Regions from separate parts of the Streptomyces coelicoflavus genome, predicted to be linked through region 1. Evidence: riboswitches for the same ligand, from Rfam matches in the RefSeq annotation. Region 1 holds a riboswitch; the other holds the start of a gene.
The links. A riboswitch is a leader RNA that binds a small molecule or an ion and turns the genes downstream of it on or off. The one in region 1 is predicted to bind glycine.
Positions count from the first base shown of each region.

Region 2: it holds a riboswitch for glycine, as region 1 does, so the genes downstream of both, gcvT (glycine cleavage system aminomethyltransferase GcvT) here and gcvP (aminomethyl-transferring glycine dehydrogenase) in region 1, are expected to answer to the same signal.

Region 1 is NZ_CP108218.1:6,965,339-6,972,382, forward strand. Features, by position in the region: gene OHA99_RS31285 (MerR family transcriptional regulator) at 1-441, shown strand, start outside; partial or broken gene OHA99_RS31290 (DNA polymerase IV) at 513-2,017, shown strand; gene OHA99_RS31295 (PRC-barrel domain-containing protein) at 1,933-2,310, opposite strand; glycine riboswitch at 2,460-2,555, shown strand; gene gcvP (aminomethyl-transferring glycine dehydrogenase) at 2,733-5,618, shown strand; gene OHA99_RS31305 (molybdopterin-binding protein) at 5,756-6,151, opposite strand; gene OHA99_RS31310 (DUF1707 domain-containing protein) at 6,308-6,877, shown strand; gene OHA99_RS31315 (LacI family DNA-binding transcriptional regulator) at 6,894-7,044, opposite strand, start outside.
Region 2 is NZ_CP108218.1:2,497,494-2,504,537, forward strand. Features, by position in the region: gene OHA99_RS10830 (ABC transporter permease) at 1-498, opposite strand, end outside; gene OHA99_RS10835 (enhanced serine sensitivity protein SseB C-terminal domain-containing protein) at 811-1,608, opposite strand; gene OHA99_RS10840 (enhanced serine sensitivity protein SseB) at 1,802-2,569, opposite strand; gene OHA99_RS10845 (AAA family ATPase) at 2,674-3,342, opposite strand; glycine riboswitch at 3,520-3,613, shown strand; gene gcvT (glycine cleavage system aminomethyltransferase GcvT) at 3,769-4,902, shown strand; gene gcvH (glycine cleavage system protein GcvH) at 5,063-5,440, shown strand; gene glyA (serine hydroxymethyltransferase) at 5,455-6,717, shown strand; gene OHA99_RS10865 (L-serine ammonia-lyase) at 6,818-7,044, shown strand, end outside.

The sequences.
Region 1 (7,044 bases):
CGGCAACTGGACTACTGGGCGCGCACGGGCCTCGTGGAGCCCAGCGTGCGGCCAGCGCACGGCTCCGGGACGCAGCGGCTGTACAGCTTCCGCGACGTGGTCGTGCTGAAGATCGTCAAGCGCTTCCTCGACACCGGGGTGTCGCTCCAGAACATCCGCACCGCCGTCCAGCACCTGCGGGAACGCGGCTTTCGCGACCTGGAGCGGATGACGCTGATGAGCGACGGCGCCACCGTCTACGAGTGCACCTCGCCCGACGAGGTGCACGCCCTGCTCCAGGGGGGCCAGGGCATCTTCGGCATCGCCGTCGGCGTGGTGTGGCGGGACGTGGAGAGCGCGCTGTCCCAGCTGCACGGGGAGCGGATCGACACGGGCGAGACCCTGGTCGGGCACAATCCGGCCGACGAACTGGCCCGGCGGCGCAACAACAGGGCGGTCTGAACAGCGCCGCGCCCCGGGTGTCGTCCCGTGTGCCGGCGCCGTTGTCAGTGGCGTAGGGCAGCATCGGAGATGTGAGAACCGCGCCCACGATCCTGCATCTCGACATGGATGCCTTCTTCGCCTCGGTGGAGCAGGCGTCCAAGCCGAGTCTGCGCGGGAAGGCCGTGGTCGTGGGCGGTCTCGGACCGCGCGGCGTGGTCGCCACCTGCTCGTACGAGGCGCGGGTGTTCGGCGTGCACTCCGCGATGCCGATGGGCCAGGCACGCCGGCTCGCGCCCCACGCCGCCTATCTCGTTCCGCGCTTCGAGCTCTACCGGTCGATCAGCGAGCAGGTCATGCGGCTGCTGCGGGAGCTGTCGCCCCTGGTGGAGCCGCTCAGTCTGGACGAGGCCTTCGTGGACCTGGAGGCCGGCCGGGCAGCCCGGGACGCGGATTCGGCGCGGCTGGCCGGGGGGAAGCTGCGCGCCGACATCCGCACCGTCACGGGCCTCACCGGCTCCGTCGGGCTCGCCGCCTCCAAGATGCTCGCCAAGATCGCCTCGGAGGAGGCCAAGCCCGACGGACTGGTCCTCATCCCACCGGGGACGGAGCGGGCCATGCTGGAGCCGATGACCGTGCGGACGCTGCCCGGCGTGGGACCGGCCACGGGGGACCACCTGCGCCGGGCGGGGATCACCACGGTCGGCGAGATCGCCGAGGCGGGCGAGGACGAGCTGGTGCGGCTGCTGGGCAAGGCGCACGGCCACGCGCTGTACGCCATGGCGCTGGCGCGCGACGAGCGGCCCGTGGTGGCCGAGCGGGAGACCAAGTCCGTGTCGGTCGAGGACACCTACGACGTGGACATCCACGACCGGGTGCGGGTCGGCGTCGAGGTGGGGCGGCTGGCGGACCGCTGCGTGCGGCGGCTGCGGGCCTCAGGTCTGTCCGGGCGGACCATCGTGCTCAAGGTGCGCAGATACGACTTCTCCACGCTGACGCGCTCCGAGACGCTGCGCGGACCCACCGACGACCCCGCGGTGGTGCGGGAGGCCGCCGCCAGACTGCTGGACTCGGTGGACACCACGGGCGGCGTACGGCTGCTCGGGGTGGGCGTCAGCGGGCTCGCCGACTACACGCAGGAGGATCTGTTCGCGCAGGCCGCGGGAGAGGTTTCCGAGGAACCGGCCGAGGAGCCCGAGGCCGGGCCCGTCGAGGAGCACGCTCCTTCGCCCGCCGAGCGCCGGTGGCCCGCCGGGCACGACGTACGGCACGCGGAGCTCGGGCACGGGTGGGTGCAGGGCAGCGGCCTCGGACGGGTCACCGTGCGGTTCGAGACGCCGTACTCCGACGTCGGCCGGGTGCGGACCTTCCCGGTGGACGACCCGGAGCTGGCCCCGGCGGACCCTCTGCCGCTGGTCTCCCCAGCGGTGCGAAGACCCGGTGGAGAACCCGTCGGCCCGCCCGGTGGGGGCGGCTCCGCGGGACGGGTGGCCGGGTAGCGCGGGCGGCGGGTCAGCCGTCGTCGTTGCCCTTGCCGGCCAGCTTGCCGAAGTCGCGGTCGGGAGGCGGGGGAGCCGCCGCCACGTCCAGGCCGTAGTGGTGGTAGAGCTGGAGTTCCTGCTCCGGCGAGAGATGGCGGCCGACGCCGAAGTCGGGCGCCTCCTTGATCAGGGACCGTTCGAAAGGCACGCGCAGGGTGCCCTCGACCAGCTCGCTGGGCTCCAGGGGGACGAAGGCGTCCCTGCTGAAGAGGCCGGTCCGTATCGCCGCCCACTCGGGGACGCCGGTGGCATCGTCGAGGTACACCTCGTCCACGGTGCCGATCCTGGTGCCGTCGCGGTCGAACGCCTTGCGGCCGATCAGGTTCCGCGGATCGATGTCAGTACGCACGGGGCCCTCCACTTGATCGCACCACTGGGCCGCACTGGGTCGCACACCAGCCGCCTAATCATCCGTAAGTACTACAAAAGAGCACATGTGGTCGGTCGGCCACTCGAAGCTCTCACGAGTGCCTCGCTGGTACGCTGGCAAACGGCCGCTGACCCCGCGCGGGAGAGTCCTCCGGACACCACCGGAGGCGCCGAAGGAGCAAATCCTCCCCGGAATCTCTCAGGCTCACGTACCGCACGGACGAGGTCACTCTGGAAAGCAGGGCGGGTGTCGACGGCTTCCGCTCTCACCGACGGTGAAAGCCGGAAGAGCCTCCGGGCTCCTCCGGTGAAGCTCTCAGGTTGAGATGACAGAGGGGGAGGCCGTCCGGGTACCCGCGCCGTGGTGCCCCTCGAAGGTCGTCAGACCAGGAGGCCTCCGCAATGACCGCCCATCGCACTCCGCTCTCCGAACTCGAACAGGCAGCACCGTTCGAGCAGCGCCACATCGGCCCCGACCACGAGGCCCGGGCCAAGATGCTCGCGCAGGTCGGTTACGGTTCGCTCGACGAACTGACGGCCGCCGCGGTGCCGGATGTGATCAAGAACGCCGACCGGCTCGACCTGCCGGGCGCGCGCTCCGAGGCCGAGGTGCTGGCCGAGCTGCGCTCCCTGGCCGACCGCAACCAGGTCCTCGACTCCATGATCGGCCTCGGCTACTACGGCACCTTCACCCCGCCGGTGATCCTGCGCAACGTCATGGAGAACCCGTCCTGGTACACGGCGTACACGCCGTACCAGCCGGAGATCTCGCAGGGGCGGCTCGAGGCCCTGCTGAACTTCCAGACGATGGTCGCCGAGCTGACCGGCCTGCCCACCTCCGGCGCCTCGCTGCTCGACGAGGGCACCGCCGCCGCCGAGGCGATGGCGCTGTCCCGGCGCATGGGCAAGAACAAGAAGGGTCTGTTCCTGGTCGACGCGGACGCGCTGCCGCAGACCGTCGCCGTGATACGGACCCGGGCCGAGCCGACCGGCGTCGAGGTCGTCGTCGCCGACCTGAGCGAGGGCATCCCCGCCGAGGTCGCCGAGCGGGAGATCAACGGCGTCCTGATCCAGTACCCGGGCGCCTCCGGTGCCGTCCGCGACATCAAGCCGGTGATCGACCGGGCGCACGAGCTGGGCGCCCTCGTCACCGTCGCCGCCGACCTGCTCGCCCTCACGCTGCTCACCTCGCCCGGCGAGCTGGGCGCGGACATCGCGGTGGGCACCACCCAGCGCTTCGGCGTGCCGATGGGCTTCGGCGGACCGCACGCCGGCTACATGGCCGTCCACGAGAAGTTCGCCCGCAGTCTGCCCGGCCGCCTGGTCGGCGTCTCCGTGGACGCCGACGGCAACAAGGCCTACCGCCTGGCCCTCCAGACCCGCGAGCAGCACATCCGCCGCGAGAAGGCCACCAGCAACATCTGCACCGCGCAGGTGCTGCTCGCCGTCATGGCCGGCATGTACGCCGTCTACCACGGTCCCGAGGGGCTGCGGGCCATCGCCCGCCGCACCCACCGGTACGCCACGATCACCGCGGCCGGCCTCGCCGCCGGCGGCGTCGAGATCGTCCACGGCTCCTACTTCGACACGGTCACCGCGCGGGTGCCCGGCCGGGCCGGCGCGATCGTGCACGCCGCCCGCGAGAACGGCATCAACGTGCGGCTGGTCGACGCCGACCACGTCTCCTTCGCCTGCGACGAGACCACCACGCGCGCCCAGGTCGGCGGCGTGTGGCACGCCTTCGGCGTGGAGGGCGACGTCGAGTCGCTGGACGCGGAGACCGGGGAGACGCTGTCCGAGGCGCTGCTGCGCACCGACGACTTCCTGACCCACCCCGTCTTCCACCAGCACCGCTCCGAGACCGCGATGCTGCGCTACCTGCGCCGTCTCGCCGACCGGGACTACGCGCTGGACCGCGGCATGATCCCGCTGGGCTCCTGCACCATGAAGCTCAACGCGACCACCGAGATGGAGCCGGTCACCTGGCCCGAGTTCGGCGCCCTGCACCCCTTCGCGCCCGCCGATCAGGCCCAGGGCTACCTGACCCTCATCCGCGAGCTGGAGGAGCGGCTCGCCGAGGTCACCGGGTACGACAAGGTCTCGCTCCAGCCCAACGCCGGGTCCCAGGGCGAGTTCGCGGGCCTGCTCGCGGTACGCGGTTACCACCGGGCCAACGGCGACGAGCAGCGCACCGTCTGCCTCATCCCGTCCTCCGCGCACGGCACCAACGCCGCCAGCGCCGTGATGGCCGGCATGAAGGTCGTCGTCGTCAAGACCGCCGAGGACGGTGAGATCGACGTCGAGGACCTGCGCGCCAAGATCGAGAAGCACCGCGACGAGCTGGCCGTGCTGATGATCACGTACCCCTCCACACACGGCGTGTTCGAGGAGCACGTGGCCGACATCTGCGCCCAGGTGCACGACGCGGGCGGCCAGGTCTACGTGGACGGCGCCAACCTCAACGCCCTGGTCGGCCTCGCCAAGCCCGGCCACTTCGGCGGCGACGTCTCCCACCTGAACCTGCACAAGACCTTCTGCATCCCGCACGGCGGCGGCGGTCCCGGCGTCGGCCCCGTGGGCGTGCGGTCGCACCTCGCGCCGTACCTGCCCAACCACCCGCTTCAGCCCGCGGCCGGTCCGCAGACGGGCGTCGGGCCGATCTCGGCGGCGCCGTGGGGATCGGCGGGCATCCTGCCGATCTCGTGGTCGTACGTCCGGCTGATGGGCGGTGAGGGGCTCAAGCGCGCCACGCAGGTGGCCGTGCTGTCCGCCAACTACATCGCCAAGCGCCTTGAGGCGCACTTCCCGGTGCTCTACAACGGCCCCGGCGGGCTGGTCGCGCACGAGTGCATCATCGACCTGCGCCCGCTGACCAAGGCCACCGGCGTGAGCGTCGACGACGTCGCCAAGCGGCTGATCGACTACGGCTTCCACGCGCCGACGATGTCCTTCCCGGTGGCCGGCACGCTGATGATCGAGCCGACCGAGTCCGAGGACCTGGCCGAGCTGGACCGGTTCTGCGAGGCGATGATCGCCATCCGCGCGGAGATCGAGAAGGTCGGTTCCGGCGCCTGGCCCGCCGAGGACAACCCGCTGCGCGGCGCCCCGCACACCGCGGGCGCGCTCGGCGGTGAGTGGGACCACGCGTACACGCGCGAGGAGGCCGTCTTCCCGGCCGGTGTGTCCGCCGCCGACAAGTACTGGCCGCCGGTGCGCCGCATCGACCAGGCCTACGGCGACCGCAACCTGGTCTGCTCCTGCCCGCCGCTGGACGCGTACGAGGACTGAGTCCCGACGCGGAAGTGGAAGAGGCTCCGTCCGGGCTCGCACGGCCCGGACGGAGCCTCTCGGCATGTCGACGCCCTTGCGGCTCACACCGTGGCGCCGGAGGTGAGGGCGGTGCCGGGAGCCGGGGGAGGCGTGGGTCAGGTTCTGTCGATGTGTACATTCGTCGACTTCACCCGCGCCGTGGCCTCCACGCCGACCTCGAGGCCGAGTTCCTCCACCGCCTCCCTGGTCAGCAGGGAGACGAGCCGGTGCGGGCCGGCCTGGATCTCGACCTGGGCCGCGACGTCGCCGAGTTTGATGGCGGTGACGATCCCCGGGAACGAGTTGCGGACCGAGGTGTACGGGGTCTCCTCGTCGGCGCCGCCGGAGCGGGCGAGCTCGACCGAGAACGCGGCCAGGTCGCGCCCGTCGACGACGCGCCGCCCGCCCTCGTCGCGACGGGTGGCGATCCGGCCCGCGTCGGCCCAGCGGCGCGCGGTGTCCGGGCTGACGCCGAGCAGCCGCGCCGCCCGGCCGATCGTGTAGGACTGCATGCGGTCACGATAGGCCGCGGGACGGGAACGGTGGACGAGGGGTTGGCTGTGGGGTATGACGCGATATAGCGTTAGTGTCCCGCAGTGGTGGGGCGTTCACGGGACGCCCGGGGAGATCGGGGTCGAGCCATGCCGGTGCAGTCTTCACAGGGCGGCGTGACGCCCGCGCTCCGCGCCTCGCACGCGGACCGGGACCGGGCCGTGGACGTACTGAGCGCCGCCGCGGGAGACGGCAGGCTGACCGCCGAGGAGCTGGACGACCGGGTGGGAGCGGCGCTCACCGCCCGCACCCAGGACGAGCTGGCCGCCCTGACCGCCGACCTGCCGCTCGCGGCGGACGGCGCCGCGGCCCCCGCGGCCAAGGACGTCGTCCGTATCGAGCAGCAGGGCACGTCCACCCGGCGGGGCGAGGGCTGGGTGGTGCCGCGGCGGATGGAGATCCGGTCGGCCTGGGGCGAGGTGACGCTGGACCTCGCCCGGGCGGTGATCACGCACGACACCCTCCGCATCGACCTCGACCTGCGGGCCGGGGCGCTGAAGATCCTGACCCGGCCCGGCATCGTGGTGGACACCGACTCCCTCGTGACCAGCTACGGCGAGGTGAAGACCCCGAGGAGCGTCGACATCGGGGTGCCCGTGGTGCTGAGGGTGGAGATCACGGGCGAGGTCAGCTGGGGGCAGGTCGTGGTGCGTGCGCCGCGCCGCGGGCTCGGGCGCAGGGCGTAGGGCCTGGGCGGACGGCTCAACCGGACGGTGTCGTGATGCCCGGCGGGGGTGCCGTGCTGGCACGCAGGATCAGCTCCGTGCCCAGTTCGGCCCGTGGCGGGTCCGGGTCTTCGTCGCGGGTCGGGCGAAGCACCGTGCGCGCGGCCACCCGGCCCATGTCGGCGAGC
Region 2 (7,044 bases), 4.5 Mb from region 1:
CAGGCCGTCCATGATCCGGCAGATGAGGGAGTCGACCCAGCCGCCGAAGAAACCCGCGAGGACACCGAGGACGGTGCCGAGGATCACGGCGACCATGGCGGACAGGAAGCCCACCAGGAGGGAGATCCGTGCGCCGTGGACGATGCGGGCGAAGATGTCGCGGCCGTTGACCGGCTCCACACCGAGCCAGTGGTCGCCGCTGACACCGCCCAGGGAACCCGTGGGGGTGCCGAACAGCGGGTCGATCATGTCCTCGTTGTACGCGTTGGGCTCCTGCCCGTACAGCGAGGTGATCAGCGGAGCCAGCACGGCGATCACGATGAGGACCAGCACCACGATGCCGCCCGCGAGGGCCAGCCTGTCCCTCTTCAGGCGCTCCCAGGCGATCCGGCCCAGGGAGCGCCCTTGTACCGACTTGGCCTCGGCGCCGGCGACCGCCGCTTCCTCTGCCGCACTCGGGGCCGCTTCCGCGGTCGGCTCGTGCAATGGTGCCGTCATCTGGCAGGGACCCCTCTCAACCGGCGGTAGCCGGCCCGCACTTGCCGCTGTAGCGGCGTGATCAGTCCGTCGTACACAGGGGCGAGCATCCACCCCTTGTTGCGGGAGTCTTCAACGCTTTGGCGATCTGTAGCCAGAGCTGACGGGGAATGGATGCGCAACCGTGATGCTGTTTGAGGTGTTCCGTTATCCGGACAGTGGGTAACGGGGGCCGGACAGGGGCGAGTTGGGACATCCGGGACATGGGGGCGCTTTGCGCCGTCATCTACGCGCGAAGATGCTCTCTGTCGGCCCCGTCGGGCGGCCCGGCCGTCAGTACCGGCTACCGGCCGGAGGGTATCCGTACCCGCCCGCCGGCGCCTGGGCGGGGGCGGCCGCGTGGGCCTCTCGGTCGTAGAACGGGCGGGCGCCGGCGCGCAGCCACAGGGCGACCGGGTCGTGCGTGTCGGTCATCGCCACGGTCGACACCGGCAGCCCGTCGGGCACCGCGCCGATGGACTGCTGCATCATCGCGCGCACCGCGTCGACGGCCGGCGGGGAGGTGTCGTACACGTCCAGGCCGATGGCGAGATACGGCGCCCCCAGCGCCGGCTGCACCCAGGCGCGGCGCAGCGCGCGGACCGCCGGGGTGCGGTGGGCGTTCTGCGCGAGCAGGGCGTAGAACTGGGGGATCTCGATGGCCGGTTCGGACAGGCGCAGGGGCCCGGCGGGCTGGCGGTCCAGGCCGGAGGCGATGCGGCGCAGGTCGAGCCAGGGAATGCCGACGCCGCCGCCGGGGGCGTGCGGGTTGAGCCACAGGCCGTAGTGGTCCGGGTAGAGCGCGCGGGCCACCTCCAGGCCGTCGACCACCTCGTACGACCGGTTCCAGCCGCTGGCGGACAGCTCCTGGGCGGAGGTCACGCAGGGCGCGTAGCCGTAGCCCTCGACCTCCATGTTTCCGTACTGGGCGTCCGGGGAGCCGGCCTGTCCGTGCCACAGCAGCATCCAGACCTGGCCGGAAGTGGGGGTGGCGAGGGCGCGCAGCAGGGCCTCGTAGGCGTCGTAGCGCCCGGGCGTCACCTGGCGCAGCATGTGCTCGACCTGTCCGGTCGTGGTGCCGCTGACGCTCACGCGTATCGCCCCTTCGAGAAGTTCCCCCGGTGTTGGGTCCAGCTTAAGGCTCCGCCGGGTGCGGGGGGCTATGAGCTCGGGGTGTGCTGTTGCCGTGCGTCTGCGGCGCCGCTGTGGCTGGTCGCGCCCGCGCGGCGGAGCCGCAGATGTCGCAGCCCCGCGCCCCTGAAGGGGCGCTCAGCCTGCCCGGCGCTTACAAGTCCCGGTCGTAGAAGGGCCTGACCTTCTCCCGCATCCAGTCGCAGACGGGGTCCTGGGCCGCCTCCAGGAGGACCAGGTTGACCGGGTGGTGCAGGGGGGCCTTGGTCAGGGCGCGGCCGAGGGCTTCCAGGGGGAGGGCTTGGGCGTCGCCCTCCCAGTGGGTCAGCTCGACGCCGATGTACAGGACCGGGTCGGCGGTCTCGACGGCGGCCAGGCAGCGGCGCGCGCTGCGGACCACGCCGGTGGCGGCGAACTCGGCGGAGGCGGCGGCCAGGAAGTCCACCGGGTCGTCCTGCCAGTCCGGCTCGAAGAGGCGGACCCGGCCGCCGGACGCGGGGCCGTCCAGCGGGGTGCGTCCGGCCCGGCACAGTTCGGCCACGGCGGGCGGCGGCAGCGGGATGCCGACCACGCCCTCCGGGTTCACCGCGAGGCCGACCTGCGGGGGCAGACCGCGGGCGAACTCCGCGGCGGGGGCGACGGTGTACGCCATGTGCGCGCCCGCGACCTGGCGGAGCTGCTCCTCGGAGCTGAACACCGGTACGTAGGCCTGGCCCTCGATCTCCAGCGACGGCAGGTCGAGGGGGCCGCTGTGCGGGCCGCCGCCGTTGGGCAGGGGTATCCACAGGAAGCTGCGGCCGAGGACCTCCACGATCCGGCCGCCGGCCGCCGGGACGCCGAGGGAGGCGGACAGCACCTCCTCCAGCTCGTTGCCGGGCCACCCGCCGTGCGGATGGGGGTGCGCCTGTGCCGGGAAGTCCATCTGCCTACCTACCGCCTGCCTGGTACCGCTGTTCACGGCCGTTTCGTGGCCGCCGCTTCGTGGCTGAAAGGCTAACCCGTTCGACCCCGGTGCCCTACCGTGCGTCACCCGGTGAAGGCGATCCGGCGGAGGGTGTCGGCCGCCGCCCGGTCGAGGACCACCGCCGAGGCGCAGCCGGCGGGCAGGGTGCCCCCGGTCACCGCGCGCAGCAGGCGGGAGTTGGCCGCGCGGTGCCGCAGGAACGCGTACCGCGACACGCCCCGGCCGCGCTCGCGCTGGCCGGCCAGGGCCTCGTCGGGAGCGACGTCGAGGAGCAGCAGGTGCAGGGTGCCGCCCCGGCGGCGGGCCTCGCGGGCCAGCCAGCCGCGCACCCAGGCCTGGGTGCCGCAGTCGTGCACGACGACGCCCTCGCCGGAGCGCACCGCGCGGCGCAGTCCGGCGTAGTGGGCGAGGCGGACCAGGGGGCGGTAGAGCGCGTACGGCAGGAGGCGCGGCATGCGGCGGTCCCAGCGGTCGCGGGTGTCCTGGGAGTCGAGGCGCGCGCCGCGCACGGTGCGCCGCATCAGCGTGGACTTGCCGCTGCCGGGCAGGCCGGTGATCACCACCAGGTCCCGGGGTCCGAAGAGCAGGGCGTGCGGGCTGTGGCCGTCGCGGTCCCTGAGGTCGCGGACGACGGGTGCGGTCAGTGGGGCGCAGGCCTCCGGGGCCGGGGCGGCGGGCTGCTTGGGCAGCGCGAGTCCCGAGGTCGTGGCGTACGCCGTGGTCCTGTTCACCGTGATCGTCCTCCCCTGGGGCGGTACACGAGTACCTCCCCGTCGAGTGTAAAGAGAAGGTAATGCGCAGGTCTCGCGTTTTCGTTCGCTTACTGCCACAAGCCGGTTACAGATCACGGTCTGCCATGGATCGACCCGGCGTGCAATGATGGCGGCGCCAACTGCATACCGGCCGTTTGAATCCGCGCGGGAGAGTCCCCGGCCGCGCCGGGGCGCCGAAGGAGCAAGTCCCTCCCTTGAATCTCTCAGGCCCCGTTACCGCGCGGGCGAGGCACATCTGAAAAGCGGACCGCCCCCGACGGCGGTCCCACCCAAGGTGCAAGCCCTGATCGCCGTACTCCGGTGGCCGTGGCGAACCTCTCAGGTTCCGATGACAGATGGGGAGGACCGACCTCGCCACGTCCTGTCATGGGAGACGACCGACCGATGAGCAGTACCGAACCGCGCCGTACCGCGCTCGACGCCACGCATCGCGCCCTGGGCGCGACGATGACCGACTTCGCCGGCTGGGACATGCCCCTGCGCTACGGCTCCGAGCGCGAGGAGCACGTCGCGGTGCGCACCCGCGCCGGTCTCTTCGACCTCTCGCACATGGGCGAGATCACCGTCACCGGCCCGCAGGCGGCCGAGCTGCTGAACTTCGCGCTGGTCGGCAACATCGGCACCGTGAAGCCGGGCCGGGCCCGCTACACCATGATCTGCCGCGAGGACGGCGGCATCCTGGACGACCTGATCGTCTACCGGCTCGACGACACCGCGGCCGTGTCTGCTCACTACATGGTGGTCGCCAACGCCTCCAACGCCCAGGTCGTGCTGGACGCGCTGACCGGGCGGGCGGGCGGCTTCGACGCCGAGGTGCGCGACGACCGCGACGCCTACGCGCTGCTCGCCGTGCAGGGCCCGGAGTCCCCGGGCATCCTCGCGTCGCTCACCGACGCCGACCTGGACGGCCTGAAGTACTACGCCGGTCTGCCCGGCACGGTCGCCGGCGTCCCGGCGCTGATCGCGCGTACCGGCTACACCGGCGAGGACGGCTTCGAGCTGTTCGTGAAGCCGGAGCACGCCGTCGAGCTGTGGCAGGCGCTCACCAAGGCGGGCGAGGGCGCGGGACTGGTCCCGTGCGGCCTGTCCTGCCGGGACACGCTCCGCCTGGAGGCGGGCATGCCGCTGTACGGCAACGAGCTGTCGACCGCGCTGACGCCGTTCGACGCCGGTCTGGGCCGGGTGGTGAAGTTCGAGAAGGAGGGCGACTTCGTCGGGCGCGCCGCGCTGACCGAGGCCGCCGAGCGCGCCGCTTCGGAGCCTCCCCGCGTCCTGGTCGGCCTGGTCGCCGGGGGCCGCCGGGTCCCGCGCGCCGGGTACCCGGTCGTCGCGGGCGGCGAGGTGATCGGCGAGGTCACCTCGGGCGCTCCGTCCCCGACGCTGGGCAAGCCGATCGCCATGGCGTACGTCGACCCGGCGCACGCGGCCCCCGGCACCGAGGGCGTCGGCGTGGACATCCGGGGCAGTCACGAACCGTACGAGGTCGTGGCGCTGCCGTTCTACAAGCGCCAGAAGTAGACACTGGGCGGCACCGGCCCCCGGTGTCCCCGGCGGTGTCGGCCCCCGGTGCCCCCGGCGGCACCGGCCGCCTGTGTCCCCGGCGGCGTCGGCCCGTGTGACGTACCGCCCCACCACCCCCTTCACCAGCCACTTCCTCGCGTACAGGAGAATTCAGGCCATGAGCAACCCCCAGCAGCTGCGCTACAGCAAGGAGCACGAGTGGCTGTCGGGCGCCGAGGACGGCGTCTCGACGGTCGGCATCACGGAGCACGCGGCCAACGCGCTCGGTGACGTCGTCTTCGTGCAGCTTCCCGAGGTCGGCGACACGGTGACCGCGGGCGAGACCTGCGGCGAACTGGAGTCGACCAAGTCGGTCTCCGACCTGTACTCCCCCGTCTCCGGCGAGATCGCCGAGGTCAACGAGGACGTCGTCAACGACCCGTCGCTGGTGAACAGCGCCCCCTTCGAGGGCGGCTGGCTGTTCAAGGTGAAGGTCACGGACGAGCCCGCCGACCTGCTCTCCGCCGACGAGTACACCGCCTTCGCCGGCGCCTGAGGAGTCACGATCGCATGTCGCTTCTGAACACACCCCTGCACGAGCTGGACCCGGACGTCGCCGCCGCCGTCGACGCCGAGCTGGACCGCCAGCAGTCCACCCTCGAGATGATCGCCTCCGAGAACTTCGCCCCGGTCGCGGTCATGGAGGCCCAGGGCTCGGTCCTCACCAACAAGTACGCCGAGGGCTACCCCGGCCGCCGCTACTACGGCGGCTGCGAGCACGTCGACGTGGTCGAGCAGATCGCCATCGACCGGGTCAAGGCGCTCTTCGGCGCCGAGCACGCCAACGTGCAGCCGCACTCGGGCGCCCAGGCCAACGCGGCCGCGATGTTCGCGCTGCTCAAGCCCGGCGACACGATCATGGGTCTGAACCTCGCCCACGGCGGGCACCTGACCCACGGCATGAAGATCAACTTCTCCGGCAAGCTCTACAACGTCGTCCCCTACCACGTCGGCGACGACGGCCAGGTCGACATGGCCGAGGTGGAGCGCCTGGCCAAGGAGACCAAGCCGAAGCTGATCGTGGCGGGCTGGTCCGCCTACCCGCGGCAGCTGGACTTCGCCGCGTTCCGCAAGGTCGCGGACGAGGTCGGCGCGTACCTGATGGTCGACATGGCGCACTTCGCCGGTCTGGTCGCGGCGGGCCTGCACCCGAACCCGGTCCCGCACGCCCACGTCGTCACCACGACCACCCACAAGACGCTGGGCGGTCCGCGCGGCGGTGTGATCCTCTCCACGGCCGAGCTGGCCAAGAAGATCAACTCCGCCGTCTTCCCCGGTCAGCAGGGTGGCCCGCTGGAGCACGTGGTGGCCGCCAAGGCCGTCGCCTTCAAGGTCGCCGCGAGCGAGGACTTCAAGGAGCGCCAGGGCCGTACGCTGGAGGGTGCCCGCATCCTGGCCGAGCGCCTGGTGCGGGACGACGCGAAGGCGGCGGGCGTCTCCGTCCTGACCGGCGGCACGGACGTCCACCTGGTCCTGGTGGACCTGCGCGACTCCGAGCTGGACGGGCAGCAGGCCGAGGACCGTCTCCACGAGGTCGGCATCACGGTCAACCGCAACGCCGTCCCGAACGACCCGCGTCCGCCGATGGTGACCTCCGGTCTGCGCATCGGTACGCCGGCCCTGGCGACCCGCGGCTTCACCGCCGAGGACTTCGCCGAGGTCGCGGACGTGATCGCCGAGGCGCTGAAGCCGTCCTACGACGCGGAGGCCCTCAAGGCCCGGGTGAAGACCCTGGCCGACAAGCACCCGCTGTACCCGGGTCTGAACAAGTAGACACCGCTCCCGGGGGGTGGGGCGCCGCATCCGCCACAAGCGGCCGGGCGCCCCGCCCCTCGGCACCCCCTCCGCACCACCCCCGTTCTGAGGAGTCCCCGTGGCCATCTCGGTCTTCGACCTGTTCTCGATCGGCATCGGCCCGTCGAGCTCGCACACGGTCGGCCCGATGCGCGCGGCCCGCATGTTCGCCCGCCGCCTGCGCAACGAGGAGCTGCTGGACTCCGTCGCCTCGGTCCGCGCCGAGCTGTACGGCTCCCTCGGCGCCACCGGCCACGGCCACGGCACCCCCAAGGCGGTGCTGCTCGGCCTGGAGGGCGACTCGCC